Regions from separate parts of the Arthrobacter sp. StoSoilB22 genome, predicted to be linked through region 1. Evidence: riboswitches for the same ligand, from Rfam matches in the RefSeq annotation. Region 1 holds a riboswitch; each other region holds the start of a gene.
What was found. Region 1 has a riboswitch for cyclic di-AMP ahead of LDN70_RS03900 (aggregation-promoting factor C-terminal-like domain-containing protein). Riboswitches for the same ligand answer to the same signal wherever they lie in the genome.
Positions count from the first base shown of each region.

Region 2: it holds a riboswitch for cyclic di-AMP, as region 1 does, so the genes downstream of both, LDN70_RS19495 (hypothetical protein) here and LDN70_RS03900 (aggregation-promoting factor C-terminal-like domain-containing protein) in region 1, are expected to answer to the same signal.
Region 3: it holds a riboswitch for cyclic di-AMP, as region 1 does, so the genes downstream of both, LDN70_RS05235 (M23 family metallopeptidase) here and LDN70_RS03900 (aggregation-promoting factor C-terminal-like domain-containing protein) in region 1, are expected to answer to the same signal.

Region 1 covers NZ_AP024652.1:811,419-817,237, forward strand. Annotated here, with positions in the region: gene LDN70_RS03885 (HAD-IA family hydrolase) at 1-529, shown strand, start outside; gene LDN70_RS03890 (pyridoxal phosphate-dependent decarboxylase family protein) at 581-1,972, shown strand; gene LDN70_RS03895 (glycosyltransferase) at 1,988-2,824, opposite strand; gene LDN70_RS03900 (aggregation-promoting factor C-terminal-like domain-containing protein) at 3,036-3,899, opposite strand; cyclic di-AMP (ydaO/yuaA leader) riboswitch at 3,905-4,061, opposite strand; gene LDN70_RS03905 (sensor histidine kinase) at 4,160-5,707, opposite strand; gene LDN70_RS03910 (response regulator transcription factor) at 5,711-5,819, opposite strand, start outside.
Region 2 covers NZ_AP024652.1:4,209,520-4,215,338, reverse strand. Annotated here, with positions in the region: gene LDN70_RS19500 (PucR family transcriptional regulator) at 158-1,372, shown strand; gene LDN70_RS19495 (hypothetical protein) at 1,538-2,860, opposite strand; cyclic di-AMP (ydaO/yuaA leader) riboswitch at 2,863-3,011, opposite strand; gene LDN70_RS19490 (ATP-dependent DNA ligase) at 3,251-4,321, shown strand; gene LDN70_RS19485 (DUF6480 family protein) at 4,403-4,681, opposite strand; gene LDN70_RS19480 (alpha/beta fold hydrolase) at 4,795-5,598, opposite strand; gene LDN70_RS19475 (maleylpyruvate isomerase mycothiol-dependent enzyme family protein) at 5,601-5,819, opposite strand, start outside.
Region 3 covers NZ_AP024652.1:1,064,343-1,070,161, forward strand. Annotated here, with positions in the region: gene LDN70_RS05220 (MFS transporter) at 1-1,199, shown strand, start outside; gene serC (phosphoserine transaminase) at 1,281-2,411, opposite strand; gene LDN70_RS05230 (iron-dependent transcriptional repressor DtxR) at 2,705-3,400, shown strand; cyclic di-AMP (ydaO/yuaA leader) riboswitch at 3,612-3,823, shown strand; gene LDN70_RS05235 (M23 family metallopeptidase) at 3,828-4,664, shown strand; cyclic di-AMP (ydaO/yuaA leader) riboswitch at 4,810-4,971, shown strand; gene LDN70_RS05240 (C40 family peptidase) at 4,976-5,719, shown strand; gene LDN70_RS05245 (NlpC/P60 family protein) at 5,819-5,819, shown strand, end outside.

The sequences.
Region 1 (5,819 bases):
CCGCACCTCCCACGGCGTCCAAGCCGGCGACACCGTGCGCCGGTACGCGCCCGCCGGTGCTGACTTTGAAGCTTTGACCGCTGAGCTTGGCGAGATGGAACGGTCCCGGACGGATGGCGTGATCGCCCTCCCCGGCGCGGCAGCCGTGCTGGCCGCGCTGCCCGATGAAGCGATCGCGCTTGTCACCTCCGCCGACAGCATCCTTGCCGGGATCCGCATGGAGGCGGCCGGGCTCGCCATGCCGTCCACCGCGGTCACCGCCGAGTCAGTCACCCGCGGTAAGCCGCACCCGGAGGGGTACCTTAAGGCGGCGGCGCTCCTGGGAGCCGACCCGGCCGACGTCGTGGTTTTCGAAGACGCGCCTGCCGGTATTGCGGCGGCCCGTGCAGCGGGGATGCGGACCGTTGTGGTGGGCAAGGCCGGCGGCGAATTGGAACCGGGCATGTGGCGGATCCCGGACTACACCGCAGTGACGGTCACCGCAGTAAAGGACGACGACGGCGGGCACCTCCTGACGCTAACGCTCTAAGGTTTTCTGCCCGGTCTGTTCGGCGCAGTGAAGCGGGCGTAGGCTGTGCGCATGTCTGCGATGCCGGAGGCGTACGGTGCTGCATTGGAGCGGGCCATGGTCCACGCCGGTGACTGGCTTGCGTCTGTCCCTACCCGTTCTGTCCGTCCTTCCTCGGATGCCGATCAGGTGGCCGGGAGCATCCTGCCGCGTCTTCCGGCCGGAGCCACTGATGCCGCCGAAGTCATTGATGAGCTCGCCGCACTGGCTGAGCCCGGGCTCATGGCGATCCAGTCCGGTCGATTCTTTGGGTGGGTGATGGGCGGAACCCTCCCTGCTGCCATGGCCGCCGATTGGCTCGTCTCCGCCTGGGACCAGAACACAGGGCTCCGGTTCGCCACCCCCGCCGCCGCCGCGATTGAAGAATCTGCCGCCGCCTGGCTTTTGGACCTCCTGCACCTGCCCGCCACCGCCGACGTCGGATTCACCACTGGCGCCACCACCGCCAATTTCGTGGGGCTGGCGGCTGGCCGCCAGTACTTAATGGACGAGGCGGGCTGGGATCTGGAGGCTCTGGGACTTACCGGCGCGCCGCGCATCACAACCTTTGCAGGACGGGAACGGCACGCCGCCGTCGATCTCGCGTTGCGGTACCTGGGCTTGGGCGCATGCGTTCCGGTAGACGCCGACGACGAGGGCAGGATATTTCCCGATGCCTTGGCCGATGCCATGGATCAGCAGCCGGGGCCATCCTTGGTTTGCCTGCAGGCCGGCAACCTCCACTCCGGTGCGTTTGATCCCATGGAGGAGGCCATAGCCGTGGCCCACGATCGCGGTGCATGGGTACATGTGGACGGCGCCTTTGGTTTGTGGGCCGTTGTGAGCCCAACGCTGCGTACCCGGCTGGCCGGTGTTGAGGACGCCGACTCGTGGGCAACGGACGCACACAAAACCCTGAACGTCCCCTACGACTGTGGCCTGGCAATCGTGGCCCGCCCGGAAGCCTTGAGGCGTGCTTTCAGTGTTCACACCAGTTACCTGATAGCCACTGATGCCGGACCGGGGGACCCTTTCGAGAAAGTTCCGGAGATGTCCCGCCGCGCCCGCGGCATTCCGGTGTGGGCGGCACTGAGGCAGCTGGGCCGGGACGGCGTGATTTCCATGGTGGACCGTCTTGCGGCAAATGCCCGTGCTTTGGCTGAAGGACTATCCGCGATCCCGGGAGTGGAAGTGCTTAACGACGTCGTGTTCACGCAGGTCTCCGTGAGTTTCGGCAGTGACGATCGCACGCACCGCATCACCCAGCGGCTCATGGCCGAGGGCGCGGTGTGGATGTCCGGTTCGTCATGGCGAGGACGTGAGATCCTGCGGATCTCTGTGAGCAACTGGACCACGGACGCTGGAGATGTGGCCGCGTCCATCGCGGCCGTACGGGGCGCGGTGGAGGCTGAACCGGAGGCGTAGCGCTCTTCGGAAAGTTCAGTGCCGGTGAGGGCCCCGGCCCAGTTCGGCGCGAAGCCCGGCGATGGGAATTGTCCCGCGGCGCAGTTTGCGGGTCAGCCCCGCCAACCCTTTGAGGTCGGTCAAAAGGGTACGTACGACGTCGACACTTGAGTCGGGATTGTCGCTCCAGTCCACCGGCACCTCATGAATGCGCAGAGCGGAGCGGTCAGCGATGATCAGCAGTTCGGTGTCGAAAAACCATGCTTCATCGCGGGTGTAGGGGAGCAGCTGGCGGGCGACGTCGGCACGAATGGCTTTGAACCCGCACTCAGCATCGGAGAAGCGCGCTCCCGTCAGGACGCGCAACAGAAAATTGTAGGCGCGTGCAATGACGTCACGGTGGTGGCTAAATGTCCCGTGCGAAGCCTTTGCCAGACGCGTGCCGACAGCGAGGTCTGAGTGGCCCGACATCAGCGGGGCCAGAAGAGGAGCCACGGCCGAAAGGTCGAAGGACAGGTCCAGGTCTATATAGGCAAGCAGCGGTGACGCGGAGGACAACCAGATCTTACGGAGGGAGTTTCCGCGGCCCCTTCGATCAAGACGGACCACCATAAGCTCGGGGAATTCCCTCGCCAGGCGTTCGGCGATCCGCAGGGTGCCGTCCGTGCTGGCGTTGTCCACCACAGTGATCCGGAAGGTGTGCGGAAGAGTGTCTGCAAGGTGCCCGTGCAGCCTGCGAAGGTTTTCTTCCAGGCGGACTTCCTCGTTGAACACGGGTATGGCGATGTCCAGGACGGGAGCCAGCGCGGGTGTGCTGGCGGGAGTGCCTTGCACCGTCCGATGCAGTGCTGGCCGGGGAGCTGTGAGCGTCATATATCCAGCATGCGACGGCCGATTATGTGGGCTTTAGGCGGAGGCTGTGACCGCGCTGTGAACCATGGGCAGCGCCTGTGAACCACGGGTGGCGCCTGTGAACCACGGGTGGCGCCTGTAAAACAGCAAAAGCCGCATCCGTTCCCGCCATCCGCTCCAGTGGGTACTGGGGCGGACGGCGGGAACGGGCGCGGCAATGAAGCGGTCTGGCTTAGTACCAGTTGTTGGCCAAGTGGAAGCCCAGAGCGGCGGACGGGGATCCGTAGCGCTCCTTGATGTAGTTCAGGCCCCACTTGATCTGGGTCTGGTAGTTGGTCTGCCAGTCAGCACCAGCGGAGGCCATCTTGCCGGCCGGGAGGGACTGGACAATGCCATACGCGCCGCTGGAAGCGTTGGTGGCAGTTGTCCTCCAGTTGGATTCCTTCTCCCACAGGGTGTTCAGTGCGGTCATCTCAGCTGCGCTCCAGCCGTAGTTGCCCAGGATGCTGGCGGCGTAGGCCTTGGCAGCGGCGGGGTCGTCCACGGCTTTCGGGGCGGCTGCGGCAGCTGCAGCTTCCGCAGCGGCGGCGGCAGCAGCGGCGTCGGCGGCTTGCTTGGCTGCAGCGTCAGCGGCAGCCTTCTCAGCTGCGGCTTGGGCGGCAGCGGCGTCGGCGGCTTGCTTGGCTGCAGCGTCAGCGGCAGCCTTCTCAGCAGCGGCCTGGTCAGCGGCAGCCTTGTCGGCAGCGGCCTTCTCAGCAGCTGCCTTGTCCGCGGCAGCCCGGTCAGCTGCGCCCTTGGCGGCGGCAGCATCCAAGGAAGCGGAGATATCAGCTGACTTGTTGGCGCTGACCTGGGCAGCAGCCTGGGTCCCGGCAACGCGGCTCGCCTCAGGGAGAGTCAACGCGGCGTTTGCGGCGGTTCCGAGCGATGCAACACCCAGTGCGGCTGCTACAACGCCGGCTACGACTGACATGCGGTGGCCGGACTTACCCTGGCGGGCAGCGTTCTTGAGGACGGACTGCGACTTGGTGAGCGGTGCGTTGTGTTCGTCGCGGTGACGCGCAGAAGGGCGCGTCTGATCGTTAAATTCAGACATGTTGTGTGACCTCTCAGCGCCTGCGGAGTTAGCTGTCGGGTTCGGATGAGGTCATCCGGCCGCGCGTCACGCTGCGGCTTCACCCCTAGGGCGGCACATTGCCAGGCCCGGAGACTGTGGGTCCCCCGTCTCTGCCTCAAAGAAGAACGGACTCCGGGAAGTGGCAGAGCTCGGCGCATCCCGGATGTGGGTCCTTGGGGAAACCCACCCTTTCGACGGTACAGGAGGTTTCTTCAGAAGTCACATTTAGGTAACAGAGATCACGATGCCGGTGAGTCGCCTTGCAGGCTTGCCTGACTCTCTCCGGTGCTTACCGTGGGAAGTCGCAGCGCGAACTCGGTGCGCCCGGGCCTGGACGTCACCTCCACGGTGCCACCATGGGCGGCAACAATCGAATCCACAATGGAAAGGCCCAGTCCGGAGGTGCCTTCAGAACCCGATCTCGCGGCATCAGCGCGGGCAAAACGGGAGAAGATCCGGCCTTGGAAATCGACCGGAATGCCCGGGCCGTTGTCCGTCACTGTGACCACTGCGCTGCCATCAGCGGAGAGCATGACGCCTGTTACCACGGTGGTGCCGGGATCGGTGTGTTTGCGCGCGTTGGACAGCAGGTTGGCGAGCACCTGGTGCAATTGCGTTACATCGCCGCGGACTGTGACAGGCTCATCGGGGAGCTGGAGGTGCCAGATGTGATCCGGCGCCATGACCTTCTCATCGCTGACGGTTTCGATCACCAACTGGGTCAGGTCAACGTCCTCGACTTTCACGGGCTGCCCCTCGTCCAAGCGCGCCAGCAGCAGCAGGTCCTCAACCAGCGTGGTCATGCGCTCCGATTGGCTTTGGACCCTTGCCAGCGACTTGCGGCCATCGTCGGTGAAGGTCTCGGTCATCCTCAGCAACTCCGTGTAGCCGCGGATCGCGGTGAGCGGTGTGCGGAGTTCGTGTGAGGCATCAGCGACGAACTGACGCACCTTGGTTTCGCTTTCCTGCCGTGCTTCCAATGCACTGGCGACGTTCTCCAGCATCTGGTTCAGAGCATGGCCAACGCTTCCAACTTCCGTTCCGGGATGAGCGGTCGACGGCGGTACGCGTACCGCAAGTGCCACCTCCCCGGCGTCGAGGGGGAGGCGCGAAACCTTGGTGGCAACCTCGGAGAGCTGCTCAAGCGGCCGCATGGTCCGCCGGATGATTACTGTTCCGGCGAGGCCGATCAGTACCAATCCGCCCAACGAAACCAACACCATGGTCCACACCAGCGAGGCCTCGGCGCTTTGCTTGTCCGCCAAGGGCAGCCCCGTCACGATCACATCACCGTAGGTGTCCACTGCCACCAGCCGGTAGTCACCATTGGACAGGGATCGATCCACCGGCACGTTGTCCTTGGGGAGCGACAACAGGACCTGCTCATCGGCTGCGGAAAGTGAAACGCGGTTGCCTTGGGCGTCGATGAGCCCCGAACTCCTCACGGTTGAGCCGTCGATCCTCGCGTTGAGCGTTCCCGCGGCCTGGCCGCGCGCCTCCAGCGGGTCAGGCCTTCCGGAGGGGTTCGTGGGAAAGTTCGACGGCGGCCTGCCGAAGTCGGTCGCGCGGCTGGACGCCTGCTCCAATTGCCTATCGAGCTGCCTGTTGAAGACCATGTCCATGGACGCGTAGCTGACAATGCCCACGGCTCCGCAGATGGCCACCAGGAGCGCCATGGCCACCAGGACCAGGCGTGTCCGCAGGTGCCAGGTGGACGGGTTCAGCCAGCTGCGCTGTGGATTTCCGGGAATACGGGAGCTTTTGGCCACTCCTGACAGTGTGCTCAACGCCTAGTCCGCTGGCTTGATGACGTACCCGGCGCCACGGATGGTGTGGATCATGGGCGGATGGTTGGCTTCGATCTTCTTGCGTAGGTAGGAGATGTACAGTTCCACGATG
Region 2 (5,819 bases), 1.2 Mb from region 1:
GTGATTCCAGAATAAATCCGGCTGTGAGGCAGGCGACATGGAGCAAGAACTGCCCGCACAGGAAAACCCTGTGGATACAAGGATCCTAGCCGGGCAAGTTCGACATTTGTCGAGCACTGAAGCGTCAAGTGTCGCCTGCTGTTGGTACGCTTTTCCGATGCAGCAGGACGTGGAACAGATCGTTGAACGGGTGGCTTTGAAGCTGGGCCGCGGGCTCTCCCTGGAAGACCTCGACGGCGTTCTCCTCGCCTACAGCTCCAACCAGTCCCACGCCGACCGCGTCCGCGTGAACTTCCTCCTGAGCAAGCGGGTACCCAGCGACGTCAGCGCATGGCAGCTCGCTCACGGCATTGCTACGGCGGTGCGACCCGTGGTGGTTCCAGCCAACGACGAACTGGGCATGTTGGGCCGCGTCTGTGTCCCCTTGCTGGTGCGCGGTTTCCGCGTGGGGTACTTGTGGGTGCAGCTTGACCTTGAAGAACAGAGCGCGACGGCGATACTCGCCGAACTGCCAGGCGTGCGGGACGAGCTGGACCTGCTGGCGGGCTTGCTCCTTGATTCCAACACGGCTGAATCGGAGTTCCGGCGACGGCGTGAACAGGAGTTTCTGTCAGCCTGCGGCGGCGAATCCAACGCTGTGGCCGCCGTCGCGGGTTGGAAGGAAATCCAGGGCCGCGGTCCGTGGCAGCTGGTGACTATCCTCGACCCCTATGGTGCGAGGTCCGACGTCGATCCCATTGCAGCTACCCTGACGCATCGATCTGCCGCGCTGCAGTCCACCATTGGCGTGAACGCCGCGTTGTTCAGCGCCGGAACGGAGACGCATTCCGTTGTGTTGTTCCGCGAGTCGGGCGGCCGGGCGGACCATGCCCAGGTTTTGGTGCACTATCAACTGGAGCTCGCCAAACGCGCAGGCCGCAAAGTGGACAGGGTAATCTTGGGGATCAGCGAACCATTCCAAGTTATCCGGCAGCTGTCCGGTGCGTACCGGCAAGCGAAGGTTGCTGCCCAAGCGGCCGCAGTAGACCTCCCTTTGGGTGAGCTCGTGGACAGCCGAACTGTTGGCGTGTACCAGCTGTTCGATCGTTTGGTAGCACCGGGCGGTTGGGATGACACGGGATCTGTGCATTTCAGGGCACTCGAGGACCACGACAAAAACGGCGAACTCCTGCCCGTCCTTGAATTGCTCTATGACAATGACGGCTCGGTTCAGGACGTCGCCGCCAAACTTCATCTCCACAGGAGCAGCATCTACAACAGGCTCGGCCGGATCCGCCAGCTCATCGGTGCTGATCCGTTGAGTGGCGCGATCCGGCTCGAGTTACATGCGGCCCTGAAGGCCAGGCGTTGGGCAGTACGGCCACGGATCTGAGCCTGCTTCCCCTTGTAAGTACGAAGTATGCGGTGTTGCCTTACGAGCGCCGCAAACGCTGGCAGCTCCAGCGCCCCATCCGCCGACGGAACGTGGCAGTCCGGCTGCTGCTGCAGTACCGGCTATGCCACCCCGCATGGGTGGACGTACGCGGCAGGCGGGTGCTCAACCGAATACCTTCTGTGCGGCATCGAGGATGTCCTGAAGTGCCGATTCACTGGGCTGCGGTGCTGAGGCAGCGGTCGGCTTGCCCGGTTTCGGCTTGGACGTCGGCGTTGCAGTATCCGTCGGCGTTGGAGTCGGTGTGGGAGTCGCAGTTCCTGTGGGAGTCGGGGTCGGTGTGGGAGTGCCCGTTGGCGTCGGCGCAGGCGGTGTAGTGATGGTGTCCGAGGGCGGCACATCGCTCGGCGCGGGGGCCGGCTGGGTGGGTGCCGGGCTGGTGGCGCCAGGAACTGCCGGGACTGCGGACGAGCCCGCTGACGGAACCCATACCGGGTCCGCGAGCGAAACCTGTGGGGTGGGAGTCGACGACGGCGACACCGCCCCGGGTGCCTCCGCGATCGTCGCGGGCTGGCCGGCCTCGGAGGAAGCCGTTGCCCCTGATGCTGTGGATGGCGTGGAGGCCGAAGGTGATGACGCCGTGGTGTAGGAAGCCTTGGGCCCGGGCGATGCCGAACCCGAGGTGCGGCCTTCGCCCCCGCCGGCTTCCTGCGACGGGGTTTCCTGGCCGAAGAACGGAAGTTCAAGGGCCGGCCCCAAAGCGCCGGCTGTCAGCACGAGGCCAAGGGCCCCCGCCACCACGGCCATGCGCTGGCTCATGTGTTTGACCGAAGCCGCCTTGCGCAGGGCGGCCTGTGGTTCGCGGCCGAACGGCTCACGGCCGAACGAGGATGTGGCGCCAAAACCGGACTTGGTGGTGGGCGCAGCGGCCGGCTTTCGAACGTCCCGGCGGCTTGCCAAGGATGCTGAGGCTGTAGCGGCTGCGGCCACCTGAGCCGGAGACTTGCCGCGCGGGGACTCAGCGTCCTTGCGCGGGGACTCCGTGGGTTCCGGCGTGCGCGCGGACTCATCGCGGGCAGTGACTACGGGAATGGCCGCAGTTGCGGGTTCCGGCGTTGCAGGCTGCACTACTGGAATAGCCGTGGTGGCGGGTTCCTGGCTGGCCGGCGGAACGATGGGGATGGCTGCGGTAGGAGGTCCCGGTGTGGTGGACTTCGGAGCTGCCGCCGATTCCTCGGGCGCGAGTACGGCCCGGGCAGCACGCTCGCGCTCGGCTGCGCGGATTTCCGCACGCGTGGTGGGTTTCACCGCGGCGGGCATGGCCGCCGTGGCGGGTTCCGGCGTCGTGCTTGACGTTCCGCTGACGGCGGCGGAATCTGCCGGCGCGTTGTCAAGGAATCCGCTGGGTTGGGCCCGACGGCGTCCGGTTGGCTTGGTGCGCTCGCCTTCAGTCTGGGCGCGGCGCGGCTGATCCATGGTTGGGGACATGGTGGTTGCCTCTCAACGCCTTCGAGGTTAGCTGTCGGGTTCGGACGAGGCCGTCCGGCCGCGCAAGGCGGCTTCACCCCAAGGGCTTGTGGGTAACAAGCCCGGGAACCTGGGTCCCCCGTCTCTGCCGCGGGTCTGGCGGATCCCGGATTGCGGCAGAGCTCGGCGTCAATCCGGAAGCGGCCCAGCGGAGATATGGGTCGCCCTACGACGGTACATGAGCCGGAAAGTAAAGTCACATTAATGTAACGGGCGGTAGTTCAGCCTAAGCGGTAGGCTTCTGGCGCTTAGGCTTCGGGGCCGGTGCTGGGCGGCACTCGCTGGGCCGCTCGACCAAGATATCCCTGGCCAACACTAGCTTCGGCGCGCACCGGCGGGTAGACATTGTCTATGGACCTGCCTGTGATGCCACCCGTCTCGCCCATGCTCGCCAAATCCGTTCCGACCATCCCCGATGTTGGGCACTACGAGCCCAAATGGGACGGCTTCCGGACCATCGTCTTCAAGGACGGCGACGAGATCGTCCTGGGCAGCCGCAACGAGAAGCCCATGACCCGCTACTTCCCGGAGCTGGTGGATGCCCTCAGGAAGAACCTGCCGGACAAATGCGTGATTGACGGCGAAATCGTCCTGATCGAGGGTGGCCGGCTCGAATTCGAGGTGCTCCAGCAGCGGATCCACCCCGCCGACAGCCGCGTCCGTATGCTCGCAGAGAAGACCCCGGCGTCCATGATTGCGTTCGACATCCTCGCGCTGGGCGATCAGAACCTCATGGACAAGCCGTTCTCCGAGCGCCGGGCCATTTTGGAACGTGCGCTCGCCGAGGCCGAGCCGCCTGTGTATGTGACTCCTGCGGTGACTGATCTGGAACGGGCGCGGGAGTGGTTCGTACAACTGGAGGGCGCGGGCCTGGATGGTGTGCTGTCCAAACCACTGGATGGGGCGTACCTCCCGAACAAGCGGGTGATGTTCAAGACCAAACACGAGCGCACGGCCGATTGTGTGGTGGCTGGGTTCCGCTGGCACAAGACCGCGAAAGTAGTGGGCTCCATGCTGCTTGGCCTGCACGACGACACCGGCCGGCTACATCACGTGGGAGTGGTGGCATCGTTTCCCATGGCCAAGCGCGAGGCCCTGGTGGCTGAGCTTGAGCCGTATCAGATTGAACTCGACCAGCACCCGTGGGGCGAATGGGCCAAGCAGGACGAGGCTGCCGGGGGTTCACGCATGCCGGGCGCCCAAAGCCGCTGGAGCGGGGGCAAGGACTTCTCCTTCGTGCCCCTGCGCCCCGAGCTCGTGATCGAAGTGAAGTACGACTACATGGAGGGGGACAGGTTCCGGCACACCACGCAGTTCCGCAGGTGGCGGCCGGACAGGACCCCCGGGAGCTGCACGTACGCGCAGCTGGAAGAGCCCGCTGAGTACGATCTCGGGGAGATCCTGAAGCTACCGAACACCTAGGGCGTTGCCAACCCGCTGTTACGTCGCTGGCCAGCAACGAAACAGCGGGTTAGCAACGTAACAGCGAGGCTTGCAGCGTAGTTACTCGTGGTGGCCTTGGTCGCTGCTCATGCTGCCTTCGGCCGGCGGGGTTTCTCCCGGAGGAACTCCACCGCCGGGCTCCAACCCTGTGACGTTGCCGTCCAGGGGGTCCGGGTTGGCGGAGGCTGCGGGATCCTCGTCCTCGTCCTGGCGCATATCGGGATCTTCGTGGATGCTGTCGGCATCGGAGGTCGTGTCATAGGATCCTGTGGCGAAGGGTCCTGTGGCGCCGGTGGTGCCGAAGCCCTGTGTCTCTTCAGTTGAGTCTTTGTCAGTCACGATCAGCCCTTTCGTAAGCAAACTTACTAATGCGCTTGCTCCGTCAGCCTAGCCGGGACGCGGCTACCCGACAAGCGGCACCCAGTCCAGGTGCCGGCGTCGTGCGTCAGTGTTTAGCGGTGCGGAGTGGTAGCGGTGACGAAGCTCCGGATGGCATCCGCCACAGCCTTGGGACGCATGTGCTGCGCCACGTGCCCGACGCCCGGAATCTCTACCAAGCGACCCTGTACCACTGTCCTGGACAACCGCAGTGACCAATCCGGGCCCGCCACCTGGTCGCGGCTACCGCGCAGGACCAGCAACGGTACCTGGATGCCGGCCAGCCTTTTCTCCGTGGGGTATTTCATCATCACCGGCAGCTCGGTGAGGTACCAGCGCGGGCCGCAGCGGAAGTAGTCGGACATGACGATCGCGTTGGACGTGGGACTCTCGCGGAGTATTCCGTCGAGGGTCAGGGCCAGCGACTGCCGCCACACATTTTTATGCCGTGAATCCACCACGGGACCCATCAGTACTAACTGCTTGACCTGCTCGGGGGCGCGCAGGGCCGCCTCGATGGCAAATTGCGTACCCATCGAATGCCCCACCAACACGTAGGAGTCGATGCCACACGACGCGAGTGTATCGGCAATGAACGCGCCGTAGTCCTCCACTGAGAGCTGGCGACCGGGCTTGGGCGTCCCGCCAAAACCGGGCAGGTCCAGCGAGTACGTCGGTGCGCTCGCCGCGAGAACAGCATGCAACCGCGCCAGGTATCTATGCGACACCCCGATCCCGTGAATCAAGATGTACGCGGGTTCGCTCCCCGGCTCTGCGCCCGGCTCCGGCGCAGGCGAGCCTTTCGTCCAATGGATCCTGCCGGTCAGGCCTAAGGCCTGGACGTCGGCAGAAAGCAATCCTTTTGTGTCCCCTGGCATCTTCACTCGTTTCCCAACCGTTGCAGGAACACCGGAGCTCCGGGTCCGCTCACTTCATCGCTCCCGATCGGCCGCCCTGACACCGCAAGCAGTAATGCGCTGAGTACGGTGGCCCCGTGCTGGGCGGGGTAGTCGCGGCGGATGCCGGAGCACAGGGACGGCGTCTGCCATTGCGCTGGCTCAAGCGGTTCGAGGTCTTGGATCAGCGCACGACGCTCCTG
Region 3 (5,819 bases), 250 kb from region 1:
TCTTTGACCACTTGACCGCGCACGACGCCGGGGCCATGGGCATTACCCTGGCACTCCAACTCGGTCCCCAGCTTTTCCTTGCTCCGTGGGCGGGGCTGCTGGCCGATCGTTACAGCCGGCGGAAGCTCCTGCTCATCACCTTGGTGGCCATGGCCCTCCTCAGTACGGGCCTGGGCGTGTTGGTACTGCTGGGCGTCGCTGAACTCTGGCACGTCTACCTCTTTGCCCTCATGCTTGGAATAGTCACTGCCGTGGACGCCCCCGTCCGCCAGACTTTCGTCTCCGAACTCGTCACCGACGATTACCTGCCCAACGCGGTTGCGCTCAACAGCGCCTCCTTCAACGTGGCGCGGATGATCGGCCCCGCTGTTTCCGGTGTTCTGACGGTGGTGGTGGGCCCCGGCTGGGTGTTCCTCATCAACACGGTGTCTTTCGTTGCCATGCTGTGGGCACTGAAACTTATTCCTGCGTCCTCACTCCGCAGTCAACCCCGGGCAGCCGCGGGCAAGGGGCGGATCAGGGAGGGATTGCAGTATGTCAGGAACAGGCCCGACATCCAGGTGGTCCTGGTGGCGATCTTCATCGTGGGCACGTTCGGGCTCAATTTCCCCCTGTTCATCGCAGCCATGGTGGGCACCCAATTCGGCATGGATGCGGGTGCCTTTGGGGCCTTGAACTCGGTCATGGCCATTGGCTCGGTGACCGGTGCGCTGTTGGCCGCCCGGCGAGGCAGGCCGCGCCTCAGGTTGATCTTCGGGGCCGCCGGCGGGTTCGGACTTGCCAGCGCCCTGGCCGCATTGGCACCCAACGCCGTGCTGTTCGGGCTCGCCCTGATTCCGTGCGGACTCTTCGCCCTGACCCTTATCACCAGCGCCAACGGCTACGTTCAATCCACCACGGAAGCCGTGATGCGCGGGCGGGTCATGTCCCTCTACATGGCCATCTTCATGGGCGGCACCCCCATCGGGGCACCGCTGGTGGGGTTGGTGGCCAACGTCGGTGGCCCACGGTGGGCCGTGGGCGTCGCCGCGGTTGCCGGCGTCAGCACCGCCGTCGTGGGTTTGCTGTGGATCATCCGTGCGAAACAACTGCGGCTCCGTTTTGACCGCCGGGCCCGCGGACTGCGGCACTTCCGGGTGGAGTCGCTGCTTGCCCCTCCGGATACGGACGACGACGGCGCAAGCAGGCAGGGCGGGTAGCGCACCTTAAATGGCGGCGGCTTAAATGGCAGCGGCGCCGTACGTGAGCTACCCGCACGACGCCGGCCAAAGCCCGTGGTGCTACTTCTTCAGTTCTCCCACCACGTAGTCGATGCTGGCGAGCAGCGCGGAAACGTCGTCCGGCTCGATGGCGACGAAGGTGGCGATGCGGAGCTGGTTGCGGCCGAGCTTACGGTACGGTTCGGTGTCCACCACGCCGTTGGCGCGCAGGACCTTGGCGATGGCCGCGGCGTCAATGGAGTCGTCAAAGTCGATGGTGGCGATGACGTTGGAGCGGTCCTCGGCGTTTGCGACGAAAGGCGTGGCGTACTCGGAGGCCTCAGCCCAGGAGTAGATGCGGTTGGCAGAATCTGCCGTGCGCTTGCTGGCGAAGTCCAGGCCGCCGTTGCTGTTGAGCCACTGCACCTGTGCGTCCAGGGTCACCAGGGTGGAGAGCGACGGGGTGTTGTAGGTCTGGTTCAGCTTGGAGTTATCAATGGCCGTCTGCAGGTCCAGGAAGTCCGGGATCCAGCGGTCGCTGGCCTTGATGCGTGCAGCACGCTCCAGGGCTGCGGGGGAGAAGAGGCCCAGCCAGAGGCCGCCGTCGGAGGCGAAGTTCTTTTGCGGGGCGAAGTAGTAGACGTCCGATTCGGCAACGTCAACGTCCAGCCCGCCGGCCGCCGAGGTGGCATCCACCAGGACGAGGGAGCCTTCATCAGCACCCTGGACGCGTTTGACGGGCGCAGCCACGCCCGTTGACGTTTCATTCTGGGGCCAAGCGTAGACGTCAACGCCGGCTTCGGCCTGTGCCACCGGGCGGGTTCCGGGTTCGGCCTTGATGATGGAAGAAGCATCAAGGAAGGGTGCCTTGTTGGTGGCGGCAGCGAACTTGGAACCGAACTCACCGAAGGACAAGTGCTGTGCCTTCTTCTCCACCAGGCCAAACGCCGCCACATCCCAGAACGCCGTTGAGCCGCCTACGCCGAGGACAACCTCGTAACCTTCCGGAGCGCGGAAGAACTGGCTGAGTCCTTCACGGACCGAACCCACCAGGTTCTTGACCGGAGCCTGGCGGTGGGAGGTACCCAGGATGGTGGACGATGCTGCAGACAACGCCTCGATCTGTTCCGGGCGAACCTTGGACGGTCCAGCGCCGAAGCGTCCGTCCTTGGGCAGAAGGTCGGCGGGAATGGTGATGCTGTTGTCGCTCACGTGGCGCTCCAATGGGTGTCGGCTAGAGATGGGAGGTGGCATGGGGCATCAACTGCCCCTTCGACACCCCAATTCTGCCTGACACGGCCCGGCCTCAGGAACCTGCCACCGTCATAGTCCGCCACGTGGAATGCGGTCCCACCGAATGCGACCGGAATTATCCAGAGTAATTCCAAATAAGCTAGGCTGGGGGTTGGCGTTCAGGGGGCGGCGGTGCACACCGTCCGCCCTTGCCAGGGACGCGGTACGGTGGAGATTACGCAAGGAACTGCGTTCGAGGAGAGCTGAGCTGGATGACGGATCTGATCGATACCACTGAGATGTATCTTCGGACCATTTTGGAGCTTGAAGAAGAAAACATTGTGGCCCTGCGGGCCCGCATCGCCGAGCGCCTGCGGCACTCCGGCCCCACTGTTTCCCAGACCATTGGACGCATGGAGCGCGATGGCCTGGTGATTGTGTCCAACGACCGCCACCTGGAACTGACGGAAGCGGGCCGGAAGCGCGCCACCGAAGTCATGCGCAAGCACCGCCTCGCGGAGCGCCTGCTGGCCGACGTCATTGGGCTTGATTGGGCCTACGTCCATGATGAAGCGTGCCGCTGGGAGCACGTCATGAGCGAGCGTGTGGAGCGTCGGCTCTACGAGCTCTTGGAACACCCCACGGAGTCTCCCTACGGCAACCCCATCCCCGGACTTGAAGCGCTTGGCGGCCTTGCCAGCCAGCCCTTCCCTCGGCTGGATGTCAACCTGCTCCAGGCAATGGACGGATATGCCGCCGCTACCCGCGTGGTGGTCAGCCGCCTCGCGGAGCCCATCCAGGTTGAGCCGGAGCTCCTGACCCAATTGGACGAAGGCGGAATCCGTCCCGGCGCAAGTGTCTCGCTGGAGCGCGTCGGCGAGTACATCTCCGTCCGTGTTCCGGGCATCGAAGGCGCTTTGGAGCTGCCGCCCGAGGTGGCTGCGCACGTCTTCGTATCCCTCAACTGAGTGTCGCCGGCAGCGCCGTGTCAAACCTCACTTCTGTCACTTTTTAGCGCGCGTGACCTGCGGTTTTCCGAAAAAGATGATAAAGGCCTTCCGCGCTGAGTGCGTTCCTGTTGATAACGAATTTATTACCGAAGGCCTTAATCCCCTATAGTTATTTACTAGCGCTGATACCAAAGCGTTACCTGATCCGGAGCCGAGCTCTGCCAGCGGACCAGGTGTGTCACCCACCACTGGCAGAGGCGGGGGAACCACAAGCGGCTGTCTAAAGAAGCAGCCTTGGGGTGAAGTCCGCAGCAGAAGTGCCCACGTATACAAGTCCCTCTTGGGATACCTGTGTGCCGTGAGCGCCTCGCGCGGACCGGGTCTTTGTACTCTCTGACCCGAATCCGACAGCTAACTTCGCAGGCTTTTGAGAGAGGAACAGAGTTTGACATCGCAGAACGTCAGGGGTCGCCGCCGCGCGTCCGGCCCCGCTGCTGAGCTGCGGCCAGCCACCGTCGTCACGGAGATCCGGCCCCGCGCCACCGAGCGTCAAGTGCGCCGCCGTAAGAGCCCCCTGCGCCAGGTTGCCGACTTCGCCGCTGCCAGCGGCGTCGGGCAGAAGGCCGGTGTTGCGCTTGCCGCCACCGGGCTTGCCCTGACTGTCGGCCTGCCGGCCACCAGCCCGGTCATGGCCACCTCGGAATCGGGCCAGACCGAGTCCGCCCTCGCCGTCGCAGCCCCCGCGGGCAGCCAGCCCGAGGTTTCCGCGGCAGCGTCGGCAAAGATCGACTTCAGCCGAGCCGCAGTCGCCACTGCCGCTGACCCCGATGGGAAGTTGAAGCAACTGCTCAGCGCCCAGTCGGCCGGAAGCATCCAGCGCGCGTCATCCGTTGGCACCATGGCCAGCCCCCTTGACACACTTACCACGGCATCGCCCTTCGGCTACCGTGTCAGCCCCCTCACGGGCGGCGCCGGCGACTTCCACCGGGGCCAGGACTTCGTTGCCCAGTGCGGCACCGCTGTCCACGCAGCAGCAACCGGCAAGGTCACTTTCGCCGGATGGCACGAATATGGCGGAGGCAACCGTGTGGTTATCGACCACGGCAACGGCCTCGAGACCACGTACAACCACCTGTCGTCCTTCACCGTCCAGGTGGGACAAACCGTCAACCGTGGCGATACCGTCGCGCTGAGCGGCACCACGGGCGCTTCAACCGGCTGCCACCTCCACTTCGAGGTTCAGGTCAACGGTGAAGTAGTAGACCCCATGGGCTGGCTCTAACCAATCTGATGGTCGCCTCTCGCATGTGCGGGACATCCCGTGACCTGAATGTGACATTTGCGTTCAACTGTTGTAGCGTACAGAGCGCATCGGCTTTTTAGGGGGCCGGTGCACTTGAGTGGATTGCCTAGCTCTGCCACCTCTCAAGGTCCGTTCGCATAAATCGTCTGGCAGGGGCGGGGGAACCACTTCTGGTCTTCGTGAGAAGGCCTTGGGGTTAAGTCGCAAAACTTCCTTGGAAGCGGCGCGGCCGGATGACTCCCATCCGAATCCGACAGCTCACCTCGCAGGCATTGGGAGAGGCTACCTACGTGTCATCACGCACTACCCCTGCGCGCCATCGCGCCCAAACGGTTCGCACGAACCCGTTGAACACGCTTTCCAAGGCTGTATCCACCAACGCCGGAACCATGAGCCGTCAGGCCATCGTTCTGGCTGCAGCCTCAGGCCTCGTCCTCACCGTCGGATTGCCCGCACAGGCAGCCGACGCCGATGTTTCCAAGACTGAAGCCTCCAGCACCCAGCAGCTGGTTGTAACGGCAGTGGTTACCGCAGAGCCAACAGCCACCGTTTCCTTCGAGAGCCCCACCGTGGCCACCAAGGAAGCCCCCAAAGTAGTCCAGCGCGCAGCGCAGGTTACCGAACGAGCAACGGCCACCACGGACGAAGCCCCTGAAGCCGTGACGGCGAAGTCCTCCGAGGCCAAGGACCCGGCTGCCAGCGCAGCTGCTTCCGGCCTTGCTGCTATCGCCTACACCGGCATCGGCTCCCCCTACGTTTGGGGCGGAACAACACCTAACGGCTGGGACTGCTCCGGCTTCACCCAGTGGGTCTACGCCCAGGCAGGCATCAGCATCCCGCGCGTTAACGCCTGGACGGCTATGACGCCCACCAGCACTCCTTCTCCCGGCGACCTCGTCATGCAGAACGGCGGAGCCCATGTGGGCATCTACGTCGGCAATGGCATGATGATCAGCGCTTTGAACCCCGGCCAGGGAACGCTGCTGCACTCCGTAGCGTCCACCGGCACCTCCTCGTTCTACACCCTCCGCTAGAAACAACCCGGTTCGGGGTGGGCCGGCATGCCCGCAATGCCGGTCCTACCCGCTACCCGTGTGCACCCCAACGGCGCTCGGATACGAAAAGAGAAAATCA